DNA from 3 places in the Kitasatospora sp. NBC_00070 genome. Region 3 is predicted to be linked to each of the others. Evidence: riboswitches for the same ligand, from Rfam matches in the RefSeq annotation. Region 3 holds a riboswitch; each other region holds the start of a gene.
The links. Region 3 has a riboswitch for thiamine pyrophosphate ahead of thiO (glycine oxidase ThiO). Riboswitches for the same ligand answer to the same signal wherever they lie in the genome.
Positions count from the first base shown of each region.

Region 1: linked by a shared signal. The riboswitch ahead of OHV05_RS17320 (purine-cytosine permease family protein) and the one ahead of thiO (glycine oxidase ThiO) in region 3 are both predicted to bind thiamine pyrophosphate.
Region 2: linked by a shared signal. The riboswitch ahead of thiC (phosphomethylpyrimidine synthase ThiC) and the one ahead of thiO (glycine oxidase ThiO) in region 3 are both predicted to bind thiamine pyrophosphate.

Region 1 covers NZ_CP108247.1:3,729,559-3,734,976, reverse strand. Annotated here, with positions in the region: gene OHV05_RS17335 (DUF5926 family protein) at 1-57, opposite strand, end outside; gene OHV05_RS17330 (ATP-binding protein) at 184-702, opposite strand; gene OHV05_RS17325 (glycerophosphodiester phosphodiesterase) at 933-1,742, opposite strand; gene OHV05_RS17320 (purine-cytosine permease family protein) at 1,831-3,168, opposite strand; TPP riboswitch at 3,161-3,308, opposite strand; gene OHV05_RS17315 (S1C family serine protease) at 3,510-5,207, shown strand; tRNA gene OHV05_RS17310 (tRNA-Ser) at 5,268-5,355, shown strand.
Region 2 covers NZ_CP108247.1:3,855,194-3,860,611, forward strand. Annotated here, with positions in the region: gene OHV05_RS17865 (DUF5994 family protein) at 1-154, opposite strand, end outside; gene OHV05_RS17870 (CBS domain-containing protein) at 442-873, shown strand; gene OHV05_RS17875 (hypothetical protein) at 999-1,505, shown strand; gene thiC (phosphomethylpyrimidine synthase ThiC) at 1,984-3,798, opposite strand; TPP riboswitch at 3,794-3,923, opposite strand; gene OHV05_RS17885 (DUF5326 family protein) at 4,064-4,264, opposite strand; gene tenA (thiaminase II) at 4,460-5,122, opposite strand; gene OHV05_RS17895 (cupin domain-containing protein) at 5,174-5,418, opposite strand, start outside.
Region 3 covers NZ_CP108247.1:1,700,926-1,706,343, forward strand. Annotated here, with positions in the region: gene thiE (thiamine phosphate synthase) at 1-367, opposite strand, end outside; gene OHV05_RS07890 (Rv2175c family DNA-binding protein) at 367-726, opposite strand; gene OHV05_RS07895 (NAD(P)/FAD-dependent oxidoreductase) at 748-1,935, opposite strand; TPP riboswitch at 2,013-2,126, shown strand; gene thiO (glycine oxidase ThiO) at 2,122-3,273, shown strand; gene thiS (sulfur carrier protein ThiS) at 3,270-3,488, shown strand; gene OHV05_RS07910 (thiazole synthase) at 3,494-4,291, shown strand; gene OHV05_RS07915 (endonuclease/exonuclease/phosphatase family protein) at 4,479-5,222, shown strand; gene OHV05_RS07920 (low temperature requirement protein A) at 5,295-5,418, shown strand, end outside.

The DNA of each region.
Region 1 (5,418 bases), 2.0 Mb from region 3:
GGTCACGGCGGTGGACGGACGGTTCTGCGGCGACTTCTTCGCGGCCTTCTTGGCCATGGTGCGGCTCTCCCGGTACGGCGACGTGCTTGCCCGGGCAGCCTACTGAGCTTTCCGGGCCGACCGGACAGCTCCGGCCCGGCGACCCTCTTCCGGGTGTCCGGCGGGGCCGCGCGGGGCGGCCGGTCAGGCGCTCCGCGCCCCGGGCGCGGGCCGCAGCGGGAGTTCGGCCCAGACCGTCACCTGCCCGGGTGCGTCCCGGACGCCCCAGTCGTCCGCCAGCCGGCCGACGATGGTCAGGCCCCGGCCGCCGCGCGAGGTGAGCGAGGGGCGGGCCGGCAGCGGCCTGGTCACCGCACCGCCGTCGGTCACCTCCAGGGTCAGCTGCCCGCGCCCGGACAGCTGCCAACGGACCGTCACCCCGCCGGGCTCACCGTCCTCGCCGGACCGCACGCCGACCAGGACGGGGGCCGGCACCGGTGCCGGCGCGTCGTCCTTCAGGTCGGCCAGCCGACCCAGCGGCCGGGCGTACCGGCAGGAGTTGCTGAGCAACTCGGACAGGATCAGGACCGCGTCGTCGATCACCGTGTCGGCGACCTCGTGGTCGCCGAGATCACGGCGCAGTCGGCGTCGTGCCGCTCCGACCCCGGCGGGCCCGTGCGGCACCGCCATGGTCGATGAAGTCGGCACCTCTTGTGCCATCATCAACGCCACCCCCGGACCTCCTTCAGCATTCGCCGAGGGATGGATGCCCCTTGGTAATGGGTCGGAAACGGGCATCCGGCGATCGCGGCGGGACATTAACGGGCACCGCAACTCACCGTACGCAAATGGTGATTAGCTGCTCACAGACCGTTGTCCAAACGGCCGGAATTGGCCACTCCCGGTACTTCACGCCGGAGTTCGCGCCAGTTCGCGCCCCTCGCGCGGGGCGTTTATCGGCCGAGTTGGTCGAGCACGGCGCGCGGCCGATTGGTGATGATCGCGGTCACCCCGAGTTCCAGGCAGAGTTCGACATCGGCGGCCTCGTCCACCGTCCAGACGTGCACCGAGTGCCCCGCCCGGCGCAGCGCGCGCACCAGCCCGGGATTGGACCGGACCAGGTCAATGCCGGGCCCGGCGATCCGGGCGCCGCCGGGCAGCGCCTTGGTCCGGCCGAGCACCGGGAGCCTGCGGTCGAACAGGTAGACGGTCGGAACGGCGGGCGCGGCCCGGCGGATCCGGTGCAGCGAGAGCTCGGAGAAGCTCATCACCCGCACCGTGGACCCCTCCGGGCTGTCCGGAAGCAGTCCGTACCGGGTGAGCAATCGGAGCAACTCGGCCTCGGTGCGCCCCGCGAACCGGGTCGGGTGCTTGGTCTCGATGGCCAGCTCCACCCGCCGCCCGGCGTCCGCGACCAGTTCGAGCAACTGGGCCAGCGTCAGGACGGGGCTGGGTTCGGGAGCCGCCGGGGCCTTCCAGGAGCCGAAGTCGAGCTCGTTCAGCTGAGCCAGCGTCAGGGCGGAGACCGCGCCCCGGCCGTCCGAGGTCCGGTGGACCGTCCGGTCGTGCACGCAGACCAGCTGCCCGTCGGCGGTCAGCCGGATGTCGGCCTCCAGGCCGTCGGCGCCCTCCGCGACGGCGAGCGCGTAGGCCGCCAGGGTGTGCTCGGCGCGGGCGGCCGAGGAGCCGCGGTGCGCGATCACCTTCACGGCGCCGCAGTCGGTGGCGTCCTGGCTGGTCAACGGCTGGTTCCGGGTATCCACACCGGTAACCCTACGAGCAGCCGGACGACCGGCGGCCGCCGCCACGGGAAACTCCGGGTGAAGTTCCCGGGGCGGCGGCCGGTCGGTGTTACTTCCGCCGGGTCACCGCGAGGGTGGCCAGCGCCGCGACCAGGAAGCTGAGCACCGAGGCCGAGGTCCAGGGCTGCGCCTCGAAACCGGTCGCCGACTGCAGGTCGTGCCAGCGGTCGCTCCAGCCGTCGATCGCGGTCGGGGCGATGAACTGGTAGGTCGCGAAGCCGAGCGCCCACGGCAGCAGCATCAGCCAGCGGGCCGGGGCGTCCTCGGCCAGGTTCCAGCCGCGCCGGCCCGAGCCGAGGAAGTAGTCGGCCGCCAGCACCGCGAACATCGGCACGAAGACCGAGCCGATCAGGCCGAGGAAGGCGTAGTACGAGGCGGTGAACTCGTCGGTGAGCAGCGCCAGTACGGTCACCAGCGCGCCGATCCCACCGGTCAGCAGCCGGCGGTCGACCTTCGGCAGCAGGTTCTGGATCGACATCGCGGTCGAGTACACGTTGGCGAAGGACTGGTCGGTCTCCCGGACCACCAGCACCAGCAGGAAGGCCCAGCCCGCGGCCACCCCGGTGAAGGAGGAGAAGATCCGGCTCGGGTCGCCGTCGGACTGCAGCAGTGCCACCACGCCCAGCAGGTAGCACCAGACCTGGGCCAGCGTGTAGCCGGAGAAGGTGGCCCAGAACGCCGCACCGGCGGTGCGGGCGTGCCGGGTGTAGTCGGCGGCCAGCGGCACGAAGGAGATCGAGACCGCGATGATCGCGTCGGTCGCGGAGAGGAAGCCGGTCCAGTTGCCCGCACCGGGGTTCGGCACGCCTTGGCGGACCAGCTGGACGGTGAAGTAGACCATCGCGATGCCGACGGCGATCGTCACGTACTTGCGCAGCACCGCGATCGCGCCGAGCGGCCAGATGGTCAGCGCGGTGGTCAGCAGACCGGCCAGCACCACGAACAGCCAGCGCCAGCCCTGCGAGCCGGTCACCTCCTGGGCGCCCATCGCGATCACCAGCAGCTCGTACACGCCCCAGCCGATGCACTGGGCGATGTTCAGCACGGTCGGCACGTAGGACAGCCGGGTGCCGAACAGGCCGCGCAGCACCGTCATCGCGGGCGCGCCGGTCCGGGCGCCGATCAGGGCGGTCACCCCGAGCATCGCGGTGCCGATCACGGTGCCCACCACGGTGGCGGTGATCGCGGCGACCAGCGAGAGCTCGGAGCCCTTGGCACCGATCACGGTGGCCGCGCTGGTGAAGCCGATCAGGCTGACCCCGAGGTTGGCCCAGAGCGAGAACAGCGCCCGGAAGTCGAGGGTGCGAGGAGGTGCGGTGTCCAGGACGAGCGGCGCCTCGGCGCGCGCGGACGGTTCCTGGACAGGGGCAGGCGAAACAGCCGTCATGGCCGATGCTCCCTACGCCGGCATTACCCGGACAGGTTCGAGCGGTCTGCGCTCCCTCGCCGTAGTGCCAGCACCTGCATGGCGTACGGTCGTTCCGCGCACTCTCAGCCTGGACGGTCCAAGCTCCCGCGTGTCAGTTTGGAGCGCCAGGCTAGCGGCCGGGCGGCCGAACACCAAGGCGAGCGGGTGGCCGTCCGGATCGCGGGACGAAGCGGACCCCCGGGGATCGTGTCGGGAACGGGTAAGGATTCTTAAGAGTTCTTCACCGGGCCCCATACGACAACCGAATCACGCATACGAAAAACTGTGGACCAAGGTTCTGTCAGCTATGGAGGTCGTCCGTGAGCACCGAGCACGCGAGTGGGTCCACCGGGCCCGAGGAGGAGCGCACCTCCACGGGCCAGGGGGTGGTGAGTCCGGCTGAGAGCGTGTCGGCCGATGCCCCCGCTGCTCCTGCCGTCCCGGCGGCGGCCCCGCCGGCCGCCGAGCCGACGCCGACGGTCGCCTTCGGCAAGGTGACCCCGCCGCCGGCCCCGGCCGCCCCGTCCTACCTCGACGCACCGCCGCCGGTGCTGCCGCCCGCGCCGCCGGTGGCCGCGGCGCCGTCCTACCTGGACGCGCCGCCGCCGCCCGCGCCCGCGCCTGCCGCCTACCCGGACGTGCCGCCGCCGGCTCAGGCCGGGAACCCGTACGCCACGCCGGTGGCTCCGGCCGCGCCGGCCGTGCCTGCCGCCGAGCTGCCGCCGGTGCAGTCGGGCCCGCCGACCCACCAGGCCGCCGAGCCGCCGCACCACCCGTTCGGCGCCGGCACCCCGCTGGGCAGCTGGGGCACCCCGCCCGGCGGCCTCGACGGTCCGGGCGGCCCCGGCCTGCCGGGCCAGCCGTTCGGCCCGGGTGCCGTCCCGGCCCCCCGCCGCAAGCGCGGCGGGCTGATCGCGCTGGTCGCGGCCGTCGCCCTGCTGGCCGGTCTGGCCGGGGGCGCGATCGGCGCCGCGGTGAGCGACCGGGACGGCGGATCGAACTCCTCGTCAGGGCGCGGCAGCAGCACCACCGTCCAGGCCAGCGAGAACAAGCAGGCGATCAACCGCTCGCCCGAGTCCGTCGCGGGCATCGCCGGCAAGGCGCTGCCGAGCGTGGTCACCATCAAGGCGCAGGGCTCGCAGGAGTCCGGCACCGGCACCGGCTTCGTCTTCGACACCGAGGGCCACATCCTCACCAACAACCACGTGGTCGCCCCGGCGGCCAGCGGCGGCAAACTGACCGTCAAGTTCTCCGACGGCTCGTCCTACCCGGCCTCGGTGGTCGGCCGGGCACAGGGCTACGACGTGGCCGTGATCAAGCTGGACAGCCCGCCGAAGGACAAGCTGGTCCCGCTGCCGCTCGGTGACTCCGACAAGGTCGCGGTCGGCGACGCCACCGTTGCGATCGGCGCCCCGTACGGCCTGGAGGGCACCGTCACCACCGGCATCATCAGTGCCAAGGACCGTCCGGTGGCCTCCGGCGACGAGACCGGCGCCCAGTCCTCCTACATGAACGCCCTGCAGACCGACGCCTCGATCAACCCGGGCAACTCCGGTGGTCCGCTGCTGGACGCCGCAGGCGCCGTGATCGGCATCAACTCGGCGATCCAGTCCAACAGCAGCAGCAACGGCCGGGCCGGCTCGATCGGTCTCGGCTTCGCCATCCCGATCAACCAGGCCAAGCGGGTGGCGGGCGACCTGATCAAGACCGGCACGCCGGTCTACGCGATCCTCGGGGTGCTGCGCAACGACGACTACAAGGGCGACGGCGCGCAGATCCGCAGCTCCGCGGTCGGCGACAGCGCCGCCGTCACCCCCAACGGCCCCGCCGACCAGGCCGGCCTCAAGGCCGGCGACGTGATCACCAAGCTCGGCGGCCACGTCATCGACAGCGGCCCGACCCTGGTCAGCGAGATCTGGACGTACAAGCCCGGCGACAAGGTCGAGGTCGAGTACACCCGCGACGGCAAGGCCGCCAAGACCACCGTCACCCTGGGCGAACGCAAGGGCGACAACTGACCCCACCGGCAAAACGGTGTGCACGGAACCCCACCGGACCCGTTAGGCTGACCTCCGCCTGGAGAGTTGCCCGAGCGGCCTAAGGGACCAGTCTTGAAAACTGTCGTGGCGTAACCCGTCACCGTGGGTTCAAATCCCACACTCTCCGCTGGTGGGGGTATCCCCAGCTCAGGGCGGGTATCGGCGAGCGGCCGGTACCCGCCCTTTCGCA
Region 2 (5,418 bases), 2.2 Mb from region 3:
CCCGGAGGATCCGGTCGCCCGGGTGGGCGGCGAGGGCGCTGATCAGATCGGGCAGTTCGGCCCCGAGGTCGGTGGAGCGGGGCCACCAGGCACCGTCGAACAGGCCGTCCCGGTCCCGGGTCCGCTCCAGTACCAGCCGGGGCAGTGGCGGCATCCCCGGGGATGCCCAACCACCGGCGCTGTTCGGAAAGTTGACGGTCCGCATCGGAATCCGCCCATCCGGCCCTGGTTCCGGACCGTTCGCCACCCAGGGCGGGCACCGGCAGGCTGCCGGTGGTCGACGTGTCCTCGGTACTGCCCACCGTACTCCGCGCGCCCCGGCACCGGAGTAGCCTGGGCCTCCTCCAGGGCACCCCGAAGTCCGGTCCGCCGGTCCGCCCTGGTCGCAGGGACGACACCGGGCCGGCGAAGCCGCCACCCGGGGCAGGCGCCGGTGACATCGTGACCACCACCTTCCCGACCACTGAAGTGACCACCTTCCCCGGCGCCGGACGGCTGACCGTCGCCGACGCCTTGGAGCACCACGACTTCCAGATCACCGACGACCGCACCGTCGGCCACGCCAACGAGATCTTCCGCAGTGCGCACGTCCCCTACCTGCTGGTCCGGGACCACGACGGCCGCTGCGAGGGGCTGGTGACCCGGGTCGCCATGAGTCCGTTCCTCTCCCGCTCCCGGTACTCGGAGCGGACCCTGGTCGGCACCACCGCGCACCAGCGGGGCCCGTTCGCCTGGCCGACCATGGGTCTGGCCTCCGCCGCCCTCGCGATGCGGACCATGCGGCTGACGGTCTGGCCGGTGGTCGACGACGACGGCTACCTGCTCGGCGTGATCACCTCGGACCGGGTCGGCGACCTGCTGGCCCTCGCCTGACCCGGCCGGAAGGTCTCGATTTCCCAACGGGTGAGGGATCTGTGCCGGAACGGTGAACAACGCGCCCGTCCTCTGGTTGACTCCCGGGTCTGCCCACCCGAGACGGATCGGAGCACCTCACCGTCATGCCCTCGTCCATACCCGTCGGCCGCCGGCGGCTGGCTGCCGCCGCGGGCTTCGTCCTCGCGATCGGCTTCTCGCTGACCGGCTGCGGGTCGGCGGCCACCGACACCGGTGTCCCGGCCCGCACCGTGGTCTCCAGCCCGGCCGCCGCGACCACCCCCGCCGCACCCGTCGTCGTTCCGACCCCGGCCCCCACCCCGACGGCCGACGCCACCACCCCGCCGCCCGCACCCCCCGCACCGGCGGCGACCACCCCGGCCACCAAGGCCCCCGCACCCCCGGCCACCCCCAAACCCGCCGAGCCCCGCCACACCACCAGCGCCCCGAGCGCCCCCGCCCCCACCACCGCGGCGGCGGCCGGCCCCTGCGAGATCGTCTCCAACGCGGGCAACTGCTACAAAGCCGGCCAGTTCTGCCGGGACGCCGACCTCGGCCGGAGCACCCACGACGCCACCGGCCGCCTGCTCACCTGCCGCATGGTCAGCGGCAAACCGCACTGGCAGGCCTGAGCGGACGAAGCGCTGCTCCGGGTTCTCGTTGCCCCCGGAGCGGCGCGGCCCGGTGGCGACGGGACGTCAGCCGAGACCCGGGTCCTGCCACGACCGGGGCCAACGCCCCGACGGCCGAGGGGGACCCGCGATCCCGAGATCGCGCCGCGCACTGGCGTAGAACGCGTCCCGTGCCTGGCTGATCCGCTCTTCCGCCCGTGACCAGCCGGCGGGATCCACCCGCTGCCCCCGCGCGTACAACTCGAGGTTCCCCACTGCTTCGTGCCAGGTACGGGCTGCTCCGATGGTCCCGGCATCCCCCACCAGCAGGACCTCCCCGGCTCTCGTCGGTGTGACTGTCGGAGCTGCCGGCTCGTACAGCTGATCCTCCAACGCCAGCTGTCCCCCTTCGTGGCAACAGCCGTGCGGACAACGGTGCAGCGCTGCCCCGGGGGATCCCCTCCTCCCCCCGGGGCAGCGCGGTCTGGGTGGTGGGCGGTCAGTCGGTGAGGGGGAGGTAGACCCGGTTGCCGGCGGCGGCGAACTCTTCGGACTTGGCCTGCATGCCGGCCAGGGCGTCGGCGTCGAAGGCGGTGCTGACGGCGGTGGAGCCGTCGCCGTGTTCGTCGCGGATCTTCTGACTGATCTTCATCGAGCAGAACTTCGGGCCGCACATGGAGCAGAAGTGCGCGGTCTTGGCGGGCTCGGCGGGGAGCGTCTCGTCGTGGAAGGCGCGGGCCGTCTCCGGGTCGAGGGCCAGGTTGAACTGGTCCTCCCAGCGGAACTCGAACCGGGCGTCGGAGAGCGCGTCGTCCCAGTCCGAGGCGCCGGGGTGGCCCTTGGCCAGGTCGGCGGCGTGGGCGGCGATCTTGTAGGTGATCACGCCGGTCTTGACGTCGTCCCGGTTGGGCAGGCCCAGGTGCTCCTTGGGGGTGACGTAGCAGAGCATCGCGGTGCCCCACCAGGCGATCATCGCGGCGCCGATGCCCGAGGTGATGTGGTCGTAGCCGGGCGCGACGTCGGTGGTGAGCGGGCCGAGGGTGTAGAACGGCGCCTCGTCGCAGATCTCCTTCTGGAGATCCATGTTCTCCTTGATCTTGTTCATCGCGACGTGGCCGGGGCCCTCGATCATCACCTGGACATCGCGCGCCCGGGCGATCCGGCCGAGCTCGCCGAGCGTCCTCAGCTCGGCGAACTGCGCCTCGTCGTTGGCGTCCGCGGTCGAGCCGGGGCGCAGGCCGTCACCGAGCGAGAAGGTGACGTCGTAGGCCGCGAGGATGTCGCAGAGTTCCTCGAAGTTGGTGTAGAGGAAGTTCTCCTGATGGTGCGCCAGGCACCAGGCCGCCATGATCGAGCCGCCGCGCGAGACGATGCCGGTCTTCCGGCGCGCGGTCATCGGGACGTACCGCAGCAGCACGCCGGCGTGCACGGTCATGTAGTCGACGCCCTGCTCGCACTGCTCGATGATCGTGTCGCGGTAGACCTCCCAGCTCAGCTCCTCGGCCTTGCCGTCCACCTTCTCCAGCGCCTGGTAGAGCGGCACGGTGCCGATCGGCACCGGGGAGTTGCGCAGGATCCACTCGCGGGTGGTGTGGATGTTGCGGCCGGTGGAGAGGTCCATCACGGTGTCGGCGCCCCAGCGGGTCGCCCAGGTCATCTTCTCCACCTCCTCCTCGATCGAGGAGGTGACGGCGGAGTTGCCGATGTTGGCGTTGATCTTCACCAGGAAGTTGGTGCCGATGACGGCCGGCTCGACCTCGGGGTGGTTCACGTTCAGCGGGATGACGGCCCGGCCGATCGCCACCTCGTTGCGGACGAACTCGGCGTCCAGGCCCTCCCGGAGGGCGATGAACTCCATCTCCGGCGTGACGATCCCGCGCTTCGCGTAGGCGAGCTGGGTCACCGGCACTCCGTCACGTCCGCGCAGCGGGCGGCGCGGACGGCCGGGGAAGACCGCGTCCAGGTTGCGCAGGTTCCCGCCGCGCGGCGAGGTGTGCTTGATCCCGTCGTCCTCGGGCCGGGCCTCCCGGCCGTCGTACTCCTCGACGTCCCCGCGCTGGCGGATCCACGGGTCGCGCAGCGCGGGCAGCCCGCGCCGGACGTCGGGCTGGTAGGTCGGGTCGGTGTACGGGCCCGAAGTGTCGTACAGCGGAACGGACTTGCCGTTGGTCAGCTGCACCTCGCGGTACGGCACCCGGAGGTCGGGCCGGGATCCCTCGCGGTACGCCTTGCGCCAGGCGGGGGTCGGGTAACCGGTGGTCGCGCTGGTCACGCCGCTCGGGGCAGACTTCTGCTGTGCGTCGAACGTGGTCATGAGACCTCTATCTCCCTACGCCGGCATTACCCGGTCAGGTTCCTGCGGTCGGCGCAGCGGCCGGCACGTGACGTGCCGTTCAGCGCCCTCTCAGCCCGGTGCTCCGAGCTCCCGTGTCCACAGGCGGAATTGCCTGCAACAAACGTTCAACACCGTAGCGGTCCGCCCCGGGCTGGTCCAGGGCGGCTCCCCCGCGACGCCCGGAACGCGGACGGGCCCGGCACCCCCGCGAGGGGTACCGTGCCCGGTGTCCGTGCGCCGCGGGTCAGCTCTTGGCTGCCTTCTTCACCAGGATCACCACACCGGCCGCGACGGCCACCAGGACCAGGGCCTTGATCAGGAAGGCGATCAGCGAGGTGACCGCGCCGATCACGAACCAGACCAGGTTCCAGGCGAGGATCAGCACCACGATCGGGACGACGATGTTGCGCACCCACGAGGGCAGCGACTTCCAGAGCTCAGCCATGTCCGTTCCTTCTCTCCCCTCGGGCCGGTGACGGCTGTTCCGTCGCGTCCCGCTTGCTTCGATACTTCGACGGTACAGGGCACCGGTCCGGCTTCCGAGGGGTTCCAGCCCGGAGAGAACCCGGAGATCACCCCGAGACCGCGGGGAGGGTCGACCCGGGGTCGGGGGTGCCCGGACGGTCCGTCCGGCGGCTGGTCAGACCGGCCAGACCTCGCGCCGCCAGGCGGCGTCCCAGAACATCCACTCGTAGCGCGAGGTGGTGGTGAAGTGCTCGATCACCCGGCGGCGTTCGGCCGGGGCGAGCTGCTCGCCGAGCCGGTCGGTCAGTGCCAGCACCCGGCGCACCACGGCCTGGAAGGTCTCGTCCCCGTAGGTGGCGATCCACTTGGCGTACAGCGGGTCGGGCGAGGACCGGGTGAGCAACTGCTCGCCGACCCGGGCGTAGATCCAGTAGCACGGCAGCACCGCGCCGACGGCCTCGGCGAACGAGCCGCCGTAGACGGTGGCCAGCAGGTAGCTGGTGTAGGCCCGGGTGGTGGGCAGCACCGGTTCGGCGGCGGCCTGTTCGGCGGTCTCGCCGAAGGCGCCGAGGAACTCGGCGTGCATCCCCTGCTCGGCGGCCAGCGCGCCGACCGCGTCGTCGGCGAAGGCCCGGACGTCCTGCTCGTCGGGCGCCTTCGCCGCGCAGACGGCGAGCGCGCGGGCGTAGTCGCGCAGGTAGTGCGAGTCCTGCACCACGAAGTGCCGGAAGGCGTCCGCCGGCAGGGTGCCGTCGGTCAGTCCGCCGATGAAGGGGTGCGCCAGGATCTCGGCGTAGATCGGCTCGATGGCCGACCACAGCTCGTCGGTGAAGGTCACGGGATTCTCCTCGGTTGGTCGGCCCAGCCGAACCCTAACCGGCGGTGGGGATCAGTCCTCCGGCGGGGAGAACACCACCAACACCCGGAGCTCCTCGGTGATGTGGTGGAACCGGTGCGGCACGCCCGCCGGTACGTAGACCACGCTGCCCCGGCCGACCGTGGTGGTCTCGGCGCCGACGGTCAGTTCGGCCCGGCCGCTGACCACCTGGTAGAGCTCGTCCTGCGGGTGGCTGGACTGCGGGTCGGTGTCACCGGGGGACAGCGCGTACAGCCCGGCGGACATGTTCCGTTCCT
Region 3 (5,418 bases):
CCGCGTCGACCTCGGACCCGGCGTGGCAGGACCGGCCGAAGATCACCTCGTCGCCGAGGATCGCCCGGGCGGCGGGCACCGGCAGGTCGTCCTGGCCGAGGTGCAGGACGTCGGGGCGGGCGGCGTGCGCGACGTCCGCCCGGTCGTTGACCGAGAAGAGCTTGCCGTGCCGGCGGGCGGCGTCGGCGAAGACCTCCAGGTACTCCAGCTCCTGCTTCGCCTCCAGGCCCTTGTCCCGGAGCTGGACGATGTCCACCCCGTTGGCCAGCACGGCGTCCAGGAACTCCGGCAGGTCGCCCTGCTCGCGGCGGGCGTCGGTGCACAGGTACAGCCGGGCATCGGCCAGCCGCGTGCGGGCGTCCGTCATCAGATCAGCTCCGCCTGGGCGCGGCGCTTGACCTCGGTGCCGCGGTTCTCCACCAGGGCCTCGATCGGGCTGCCGGGCAGCGAGGGCTGCTCGGTGAACAGCCAGTCGATGATCTCGGCGTCGGTGAACTTGGCGTCCCGCAGCAGCGTCAGCGTGCCGGAGAGGTGCTTGACCAGGCCCGGGCCGTCGATGAAGGCGGCGGGCACCTGGAGGGACTTGTTCGGACCGCGGCGGACCGCGATCAGCTTTCCGGACTTCACCATGTCCCGGACCTCGGTGACGGGGACACCCCACTGCTCACTGATGTCGGGCAGGTACATCCACGCGGGGACCAGGGCTTCGATCTTCTCTGACGTCATCTCGCTCACGGCACCAGAATCTCACAGCGGATTCGGGCCGACCGCCGCCTTCAACTGCACCGACGGGTCGGCGGCCGCCACCGGGTCCAGTAGGACCCCGCGTTCGATCAGCTTCCGCGCCTGGTTGACGTCGCGCGGCCGGTCCACCGAGAGCAGCCCGGTCAGCCGCCCGTCCCGGAGCCAGAGCACCGTCCAGGCCGGGTCCTCGGCCGAGCCGCGCCAGAGCATCCGGTCGCCGGGCGCGTGCCGCCCGGCGTACTGCACCATCCGTCCGAACTGCTCCGACCAGAAGTACGGCACCGGGTCGTACGGCGTGCCCGCCCCGAGCACCGAGGCGGCCACCGCCCGGCCGGACTGCAGCGCGTGGTCCCAGTGCTGGACGTTCACCCGGGTGCCCAGCCGGGCGGACGGGTACGCGACGCAGTCGCCGGCCGCCCAGACCCCGGGCAGCGACGTGCGCAGCCGATCGTCCGTCAGGATCGCCCCGGCCCGGTCCAGCTCCACCGGCGAACCGGCCAGCCAGCCGGTGGCGGGGCGGGCGCCGATACCGACCACCACCTCGTCGGCGGCCAGCTCGGTGCCGTCGGCCAGCAGCACCGCGCCCGGCTCGACCGCCGCCACCCCGACCCCGCAGCGCAGTTCGACCCCGGCGTCCGCGTACCACTGCGTCATCAGGCCGCCGAGCTCGGCGGGCAGCGCCCCGGCCAGCGGCGTCGCGGCGGCCTCGACCACCGTCACCTCGCAGCCGAGCTGCCGGGCCACCGTGGCGGTCTCGGCGCCGATCCAGCCCGCGCCGACCAGCACCAGGTGCCGCCCCGGCCGCAGGCCCGCCCGCAGCGTCAGTGCGTCGTCCAGGGTGCGCAGGGTCCGGGCGCCGGGGAGGGTGACCGGCTTGGCACCGGTCGCGATCACCAGGGCGTCGTACCGCAGCGAGCCCCGGTCGGTGTGCAGCAGGCCGGGCTCCAGGCCGGTCGCGCGGTGGCCCGGCAGCAGGTCGACACCGGTCCAGTCGACGTCCAGCACGGTGCTGTCGCGCTGCCCGAGCAGCACGTCCTTGGAGAGCGGCGGCCGGTCGTACGGCAGCTCCCGTTCCGCGCCGAGCAGGGTGACGGGCCCGGCCCAGCCCCCCTGCCGCAGGGCCAGCGCGCTCTGCGCTCCCGCCATGCCGCTGCCGACCACGACCACCTGTCCACCCGTCAGCTCTGCCACGTCGGTCACCCTACCCACCACAGTCGTCCGCCCGTCGAACAGTGGCCGCCGGGCTGCCCGGGGCCGGGGATATGGTGGGTGGCGTTACACGGGAGCCCGGTGCACCGGGCTGAGAGGCGGGCTGCTGCGGCCTGCGACCGTCCGAACCTGATCCGGGTCATTCCGGCGAAGGGAGAGCGAAGTACTGTGACACGCACCGAGAGCGACGTGCTGGTCATCGGCGGCGGCATCATCGGCCTGGCGGTCGCCTGGCGGACCGCGCAGCGCGGACTCCGGGTCACCGTGGTCGACCCGGAGCACGGGCGGGGCGCGGCCCAGGTCGCGGCCGGCATGCTGGCCCCGGTCACCGAGCTGCAGTACGGCGAGGAGCCGCTGCTCCGGCTGGGGATGGCCTCCAACGACCGCTACCGCGACTTCGTCGCCGAGCTGGCCGACCTGACCGAGCTGGACACCGGCTACCGCGAGACCGGCACGCTGGCCGTCGCGCTGGACTCCGACGACCGGGCCGAGCTGCGCGAGCTGCACGCGTTCCAGCAGCGGCTGGGCCTGGAGTCGCACTGGCTGACCGGCCGGGAGTGCCGGCGGCTCGAACCGATGCTGGCCCCGGGTGTCCGGGGCGGCCTGCACGTGACCGGCGACCACCAGGTGGACGGCCGACGGCTGGCCGCCGCCCTGGTGCTGGCCTGCGAACGCTCCGGCGTCACGCTGCAGCGGGCCTCGGTCACCGGGCTACTGGTCAAGGAGGACCGGGCCACCGGCGTCCGGCTGAGCACCGGCGGCGAGCTGACGGCCGCTCAGCTGGTGCTGGCGGCGGGCCCGCAGAGCCACCTGCTGCCCGGACTGCCCGCCGGGGTGCTGCCGCCGGTGCGTCCGGTGAAGGGGCAGGTGCTGCGGCTGCGGATCCCGGAGCGGTACGCGCCGTTCCTGTCCCGCAACGTCCGGGCCGTGGTGCGCGGGCAGCACATCTACCTGGTGCCGCGGGCCGACGGCGAGCTGGTGATCGGCGCGACCAGCGAGGAGCAGGGGTACGACACCACCGTCACGGCGGGCGGTGTCTACGAGCTGCTCCGGGACGCGCACGAGCTGGTCCCCGGGCTGACCGAGCTGCCGCTGGTGGAGACCGGCGCGGGCCTGCGGCCCGGGTCGCCGGACAACGCCCCGCTGCTCGGCCCGACCGCGCTGCCCGGCCTGGTCGCCGCCACCGGCCACTACCGCAACGGCGTGCTGCTCACCCCGGTGACCGCCGACCTGATCGCCGAACACCTGGCCACCGGTGCCGTCCCGGCGCTGGCCGCCCCCTTCTCCCCCAGCCGCTTCACCCCGAAGGCCGCCGCATGAACGACTTGACCGAGCTGACCCTGACCGTCAACGGCACCCCCCGCCAGGTGCCGCCGAGCACCACCCTGGCCGAGCTGGTCGCCACCCTGAGCACCGCCCCGACCGGCGTGGCCGCCGCGCTGAACGAGGCCGTGGTGCCGCGCTCCGTCTGGGCGACCACCGCACTCGACGCCGGCGACCGGGTCGAGATCCTCACCGCAGTCCAGGGAGGCTGACCGCCATGGCCGACGACACCCTCACCATCGCCGGGGTCACCTTCAACTCCCGTCTGATCATGGGCACCGGCGGTGCCCCCAGCCTGGAGGTGCTGGAGCAGGCGCTCCGGGTCTCCGGCACCGAGCTGACCACCGTCGCGATGCGCCGGGTCGACCCGGGCACCCAGGGCTCGGTGCTGGACGTGCTGACCCGCAACAACATCCGGGTGCTGCCCAACACGGCCGGCTGCTACACCGCAGGGGAGGCCGTGCTGACCGCCCGGCTGGCCCGCGAGGCGCTCGGCACCGACTGGGTGAAGCTGGAGGTGATCGCCGACGAGCGGACCCTGCTGCCCGACCCGATCGAGCTGCTGGACGCCGCCGAGACGCTGGTCGACGACGGCTTCACGGTGCTCCCGTACACCAACGACGACCCGGTGCTGGCCCGCAAGCTGGAGGACGTCGGCTGCGCCGCGATCATGCCGCTCGGCTCGCCGATCGGCTCCGGCCTGGGCATCCGCAACCCGCACAACTTCCAGCTGATCGTGGCGGCCGCGGGCGTCCCGGTGATCCTGGACGCGGGCGCGGGCACCGCCTCGGACGTGGCGCTGGCGATGGAGCTGGGCTGCTCGGCGGTGATGCTGGCGTCCGCCGTCACCCGGGCCCAGGAGCCGGTGCTGATGGCCGACGCGATGCGCCGCGCCACCGAGGCGGGCCGGCTCGCCTTCCGGGCCGGCCGCATCCCGCGCCGCTTCCACGCCGAGGCCTCCTCCGCGATGGCGGGCCGCGCCGACCTCGACACCCGCGAACGGCCCGCGTTCTGACGGCGGGGCACCTAGTGCCGTGCCCGGCAAGGGTTACCCCGTCGCGTGGTTCGGTGCGTGCTCTCGGCGTGCCGGGCGGAGGCCACGCGTAGCGGACCTACTCCGGCCTTCGCCCGGTGCGGCGAAAGTGCGTGCCGGGCGGCGTGACGGGGTGAACCTTGCCGGGCGCGGCACTAGCATCGGCCGGGTGGTCCTCCCCGAGTCCGGAACCGAGCCCGACGGGGCGCAGGTGGTCCGGCTGCTCAGTTACAACGTCCGTTCGTTGCGGGACGACCGCGAGGCGCTGGTCCGGGTGATCCGGGCCTGCCGCCCCGACCTGGTCTGCATCCAGGAGTCGCCCCGGTACTGGCGGCCCGAGGGGCAGGCCGCCTGGCTGGCCCGGCGGACCGGCACGGTGGTGCTCTCCGGCGGCGGCCGGGCCGCCGCCGGGCCGCTGCTGCTCGGGCGGCTGGCGGTGGAGGTGCTGGCGGTCCGGGACCGGCTGCTGCCGAAGACCCGGGGCCTGCACGCCCGCGGCTTCGCCACCGCGAAGGTCCGGATCGGCCGCTCGGTGCCGTTCGTGCTGACCAGCTGTCACCTCAGCCTGGACCAGGACGAGCGGCTGAAGCAGTTCGCCCTGCTGCCCGGCCAGGCCGGGCCGGACGAACCCGCCGTGATCGCGGGCGACTTCAACGAGCACCCGGACGGCCCCGGCTGGCAGCGGCTCGCGGCGACCTACCGGGACGGCCATGTGGTGGCGCCCTGGGGCGGCACCAACACCTCGGTGCCGGCCGACCCGTACCAGCGGATCGACGCCGTCTTCGCCTCCCCCGACGTCACCGTGCTGGCCTGCGGCGTCCCGCACGAACTGCCGGGCGTCGCGCCGGCCGACCTGCTGACCGCCACCGACCACCTGCCGCTGCTCGCGGTGCTCAGGCTGCCACCCGGCTAGACGGGTCATTCCGCCCGCCGCCGCCCGTGCGCCTGCCGGGCCCACCGGGCGGGCGGTCCGCACAGTGGGCGGATGAGTGAAGCAGCGGAGCAGGAGGACCACCACGCCGACTGGTTCGAGCTCTTCTTCGACCTGGTCTTCGTGGTGACGGTCAGTGTGCTGGCGCACGGGCTGCACGGCGATCCCGGGGCGAAGG